2 regions of the Thalassotalea sp. PLHSN55 genome follow, and region 1 is predicted to be linked to the other one. Evidence: riboswitches for the same ligand, from Rfam matches in the RefSeq annotation. Region 1 holds a riboswitch; the other holds the start of a gene.
What was found. Region 1 has a riboswitch for cyclic di-GMP ahead of ACRRSQ_RS16800 (GGDEF domain-containing protein). Riboswitches for the same ligand answer to the same signal wherever they lie in the genome.
Positions count from the first base shown of each region.

Region 2: another riboswitch for cyclic di-GMP. It lies ahead of ACRRSQ_RS08635 (DUF3718 domain-containing protein); the one in region 1 lies ahead of ACRRSQ_RS16800 (GGDEF domain-containing protein).

Region 1 covers NZ_JBPDIH010000009.1:69,615-72,760, forward strand. Annotated here, with positions in the region: gene ACRRSQ_RS16790 (DUF3630 family protein) at 1-106, shown strand, start outside; gene ACRRSQ_RS16795 (DUF523 domain-containing protein) at 156-626, shown strand; gene ACRRSQ_RS16800 (GGDEF domain-containing protein) at 631-1,620, opposite strand; cyclic di-GMP riboswitch class I at 1,860-1,942, opposite strand; gene ACRRSQ_RS16805 (hypothetical protein) at 2,088-3,146, shown strand, end outside.
Region 2 covers NZ_JBPDIH010000004.1:15,718-18,863, forward strand. Annotated here, with positions in the region: gene ACRRSQ_RS08625 (CoA transferase subunit A) at 1-470, shown strand, start outside; gene ACRRSQ_RS08630 (3-oxoacid CoA-transferase subunit B) at 481-1,137, shown strand; cyclic di-GMP riboswitch class I at 1,346-1,435, shown strand; gene ACRRSQ_RS08635 (DUF3718 domain-containing protein) at 1,501-1,860, shown strand; gene ACRRSQ_RS08640 (patatin-like phospholipase family protein) at 2,238-3,146, shown strand, end outside.

The sequences.
Region 1 (3,146 bases):
GTTTGAATCTTATGGACAGTCTTCTTGGATAGAAAGTGAGTGTGGGCTAGGGCAAACATTAATGAAAGACTTACTGCTTACACTTGATGATAAATCGTTACTTTAAGTTTTACTTATCATTTCTATTATTACTGGTTTTGTGATTAGGGGAGGTTATGGAAAAAATACTCATTAGTAGCTGCTTTTTAGGCGCACGAGTACGCTATAACGCCGAGCTAAAGCCATTATTGCACCCGCTTATCGACAAGTGGCAAAAAGAAGGGCGCTTTGTCGCTATTTGCCCTGAAGTGAGCGGTGGTTTGCCAACGCCGCGTGCTCCGGCAGAAATGCAGCCACAAAGCCAATTAATTTTCACCAACAAAGGTGAAGATGTAACTGCTTATTTTAATCAAGGCGCACAATTAGCCTTGGACCTTTGTCGTCAGCATCATATTCGTTTTGCGCTGTTAAAAGAAAGTAGCCCGTCGTGTGGAAGTGGTAAAATTTATGATGGTAGCTTTAGCCAAAAAAAAATTGCGGGTCAGGGCGTCACGAGTGCTTTGTTACTTAAACATGGTATTGAAGTTTTTTCTGAGGAAACTATAGAAGAGTTATCTCGGCAGTTATCTAAACAGGCACTCGATTAAATCATTATTGGTTATCTGAAGATGGCATCTCGAGCAGTTTGCGCGCTTTTTTAATGAGGTTATTGGCTTCTTGATTTGTGCTAAATTGACCAACGCCAACAGAGACATCCAACTTAGGTAATCTAATACCAGACTTACTGCTAACAAATCGTAATTTTTCTACGCCATGGCTAATCTTCATTGCAACTTCTTGGGCGATATCAGTATTTAAATCAGGTAATAAAATTAGAAACTCATCTCCTCCTGATCTTACCGGCAAACCACTGTCATCGACATAACTACTGACTTTTTCTGCTACTTTAGCAAGTAAAACATCACTGATCAGCGGACCAAACCGTTGCGTAAATTGAGAGAAGTGATCAATATTGACCACGATAGCCGCCACCTGTTTATTTTCATCTTGTGCTGTCCAAGCCTCAAGGTGCTTCGATAAGGCTTTACGGTTATAAAAATGAGTGAGTGGATCGAGGAATATTTCTTTACGCGACTCTTCAAGTTCAGCTTTTAATTTACTGGTTAAGCTTTGTGAGTTTTTGAGTTGCTTCTGCAGAATAAGTTGCTGTTGTTTGAGTTTGTTTGATGCTTTTTTCAGTGACAATATTGCCGTTGCTACCACTTTTTTATCATGTGATTGAAAGTGCCCAATATTATTGTCTAAGGTATCAACAAAATAATTTAGGGTATTGGCAGAGTGCTTATTATTAAATTCCACTGCAGAAAGCACTTCTTCAACATCATCAATAATTTCATCTCTAAAATTTGATTGGCCAAGAATATGTTGGCGATAAAATTCTTCAACAGTGAAACTGTCGAGCTCTTTGCCGGTAGATAAGTATTGATCGATGCTTTTGTTGAGAGGCTTGTTTCTATTGCTAGTGTATTCGTAACTTAAGGTGTAGTTAATCGGAGAAGCAGGTAAATTCCAACTCCGCAATAGTTGTACAGATAAGGCCAAAGTTTTTTCGGCTTCTTGAATAGAATCATGATACTTCATTGATCCAATTATTCACCTTACGTTTTTTATTAGTTTTATCTTTCCATTCTCTAGTAAAAAAAATAAAACTACCAGTAAAAAATCGATTAAAAGTACAAAAATATTGACGAAATGTCGATAAATTGAGATTCAGTGAGAAATAGAAGAACTAACAGAGAAAGGCAAGGGAGGCCGCAAAGTGTACCGTGGAAAGCAGATAGCAAAAAAGCTAAAAAAGATAAGCCCCCACTATATCTAAATTTGGCAGTTCCGCTGTCGTAGGTTTCCCCTTAGACCGGTAACTTTGCGTCTCTGGCTTTCACCAGATTTGCCCTTGTCGAGCTTTAGAAGCTCTAAAATCATTATAGGGAGAAATACTTTGATGTAAAGTAAAATTTATAATTGTTCAAGTTGATATAATTTTTATCGAAATTCGGTTACTATTTTTCACTGGTATTTCAAAGGCATTCAAGTATTGGGAGGGTAAAATGAAGCGTATAATTTTTATGGTTTTAATAGCTGCTTTGTTTTGCTCAGTTTCCACTTGGGCACGAGTTACTTCAGCTAATACCAATGCTGACAATATTGCTGGGATTATTGAGCAAGTTGAAAAATATTATCAACTGGATAAAGAGCTAGTGCCCTATGATGAAGTACTTACTCTTTCAACCAAGGTATTGCCCGAACGACAACTTTTCACCACCGACACCATTGCTAAAACCTACTTCTTGTTAGCCGATGCCGCGACAAGAAAAGCTGATATTGCTAAAGCATTTCAATTTGCGACGTATGGCCTTGAGCTAGTCAATATTGACCACCTACTTCGGCTGAAATTTTTACAGAAATTGATGGAAGGCTATTATGTTAATGGCCAGTTTAAAAAAACATTAGATGTGAGTAGTCAAACCGCGGCTTTAGCAAAAAAACCAGAGCATATTCAATATTTACTGGTTGCTTTAGGCTACAGAGCTATGGCCAATGCCTTATTGGGCGATCGGGAAAATGCAAATAAGGATATAGATACCGTAACTGAGCTAATGCAGATTAATGACTTTAATGAAGATACCGATCTGTTGGCGGTATTGTCGTTAGCTTATTTTCATTTGGATCAGTTTGAAGCTGTAGTCGACATGCAAAGCCAACTCATTGGCATAAAGCTTAATAAGGCCAATAAATACAACATAGACCAGAATTACTTCACTTTGGCCAGAGCTTATGAAGCGTTAGGGCGTTTTGACGACGCTTACAATGCTTTTTGGAATGCGCAAAAAATTGCAGAAGAAAAGTCTGCTGTTGTCTTGCTCGGCTATATTGAATTAGGGCTTGGGAAAATGTTGATAAACCAAGAAAAATATCAACAAGCTTATGAAAGCCTTATTAAAGCTGAGCAATATTTTATTGGCCAGAATCAACGTAAGCCACACTTAAGTGTATTAATGTATTTAGCAAAAGTTAGCCAACTATTGGGGCGTGTTGAAGATAATCATGCGTTTTTAATTAAAGCCGAACAACTTGCTCAAGATATTGATGTAACTAAAGCACAAATA
Region 2 (3,146 bases), on a different contig from region 1:
AAAACGCTGAATTTGAACGTCAAATGATGAGCGGCGAATTAGAAGTAGAACTCACCCCTCAAGGCACATTAGCTGAAAAAATGCGTGCTGGCGGTGCTGGCATTCCCGCTTTTTATACTGCCACAGGTTACGGAACGCCGGTTGCTGAAGGTAAAGAAGAGCGCGAATTTAATGGCAGGCAGTATATTTTAGAGCCCGCAATTACTGGTGACTTTGCCATAGTAAAAGCGTGGAAAGCCGATAGATACGGAAACTTAGTTTATCGAAAAACCGCTCGAAATTTTAACCCATTGGCAGCAACCGCGGGAAAAATTACCGTCGTTGAAGTTGAAGAAATTGTTGAAGTGGGTGATTTAGACCCGGACGAGATCCACACACCCGGTATCTATGTTAATCGTCTTATTCAAGGCAGTTTCGAAAAACGCATCGAACAACGCACTACCCAACCATCAGCTGAACAATCTGCATAAGGAGTACCACATGGCTTTATCTCGCGAACAAATTGCAAAACGTGTTGCCCAAGAACTGCAAGACGGCTATTACGTAAACCTTGGCATTGGTATTCCAACGTTAGTCGCTAATTATGTACCTAAAGGCATGGAAGTGATGTTGCAGTCTGAAAATGGTTTACTTGGCATGGGCCAATTTCCAACAGAAGACGAAATCGACGCTGATCTTATCAATGCAGGCAAACAAACTGTCACTATGGCAAAAGGCGCTTCTATTTTTGACTCAGCAGAGTCATTTGCGATGATCCGTGGCGGACATGTCGACTTAACGGTACTAGGCGCATTTGAAGTTGATATTAGCGGTAACATTGCTTCTTACATGATCCCAGGTAAATTAATTAAAGGCATGGGCGGTGCAATGGATTTAGTTGCAGGGGCTGACAATATTATAGTGACCATGACCCATGCTTCAAAACATGGTCAATCTAAATTGCTTAAAACATGTTCCCTACCTTTAACAGGCAAAGGTTGTATAAAACGCGTTTTAACCGATTTAGCCTTTATTGAAATCAAAGACAATAAGTTTCATTTATTGGAACGGGCACCTGGCGTAAGTGTTGAAGAAATACAAAAACTAACCGAAGGTGAATTGGTGATCCCTGAACTTGTTCCAGAGATGAATGTTTGATTTACAAAACATTAACAATTGTTTTTTAATTTAATAAGTTAACACGCCCTGTAGCTAGAATTCCTACAGGATTTGTTAAAAAACAGGCGAGATACTTATACAGCTAACCTTTTGATTTTTATAGCTATAAACACAAAATACCATACGAGACGCATATAATTGTTACAGATTATTGCATTTCAACTACAAATTGGTAATACTAAAGGTGACAAAGAAAAGGCAAGGCACGCGAAAACGTGCTACGCAAAACCACCGGCCTACAGGTTTCTAGGAAACCCATGGCAGCGGAGTTACCGAGTTAATAGGTACATCCAGTGGTTTTTTCTTTTATTAACTAATTTAAAAATATTTAAGGTTATTAAAATGAAAAAATTATTACTAGTTTCAACCATGACTGCTTTAACATTAACGTCTGTTGTATCAGCTCCTCAGGCATCGGCTGCAAACATCGCTCAAAGCGTTTGTGAATACGTAGCTGCTGACGATAAGAAACGCATGCGTTCTTTTTTAAAGACGAACAAATTAAAAATTCGTAGTATCTTCGACGGTATACAGTGTAATGGGAAAAACTTGTTAGAATTCGCTGCTACTAAAGGTTCAGTTAAAACGGGTTCTTTGATGATTAGTAAATTACCAAAGAAAGTTGTTTCAGAGAACTTGGCACTTATTCAGAACGGATCGCAACCATTGATAGACGCCGCTAACAAACGCGTTAGCAGCTAAACATTATTAAAAGGTAGACGTTACAAGTAATGTTTTCATTTTAATAATTCTCTGTCATTTAAAAAAGCCAACTTATGTTGGCTTTTTTTTTATGCTAAATTTTTGCAGGTATAGTCATTCCAAATTGGTATTAGTAATTAAACTCTTCTTTTTAATTACCTATTGATTAGTAAAATAAAAAATATCGAAAATTCTCATTTTAAACTTCAACTCTACCTAGCAAGCTAGCCAAAAACTGATTAAACTCAAAGAAGAACATTAGGTTTTTTAATAAACTCAATTTTAAAAATAAATTCACGGACATTTATCTGTTTCAATAATACCGCCATTTGGTTTCACTATATTAAATCAGCATCTTAGGTAATAAACTATCGCTTATGTCGACTAAAAGAAACTACAAAGACAGTCAAAATGCCCTAGTACTTACTGGCGGCGGCGCTCGAGCTTCTTACCAAGTTGGTGTGCTTTCAGCCATCGCCAAGTTTGTACCAAGGAACCACGGTATTCCATTCCCTATTATTTGTGGCACGTCTGCTGGCGCTATTAATACCACGGCATTAGCCTGTTATGCATCGTGCTTTCATTTAGGCGTGAAAAAGCTAGAGTGGGTTTGGAAAAACCTCGATACCAATAAAATTTATCATAGTAATGCTAACAATGTTTTTGGTCATATTTTTAGCGGTATGTTGGCAAGTTTCCAAGCAGACTACGCCAATAAAAAATCACGCAGTTTATTAAACAATGCGCCACTTCGAGACCTACTCAATAAGGTTATCGATTTTAATCGTATTGACAATAATATATTACGCGGTTACTTATCAGCGGTATCTGTTACAGCATCAAGCTATAGCAGCGGTGACTCAATTAGTTTCTATCAGTCAGAAGCCAACATTGCCCCTTGGTTTAGAGCAAAACGTCGAGGACAGCCTAGTCAAATAAATAGCGAGCACTTAATGGCGTCTTCTGCCATTCCACTGGTTTTTCCTTCAGTTAAAATTGGGCAAGAACACTTTGGTGATGGTTCAATACATCAGCTTTCGCCGCTAAGCCCAGCAATTCATTTAGGCGCAAAGAATTTATTAGTGGTCGGTGTAGAGCAGCCGAAAGAGCCGATTCATGCTAAAGAGAATAATCCGCATCCGCCAACGACATCAACAATAGCGGGTCATTTATTAGATACGATTTTTTCTGATACCTTGCAAAGTGATTTAGAACGCATGGAACGTATTAACCAAACCGTGGCGTTAATCCCGCCTGAAAAAAGGCAATCGGGGCTTACTCATATC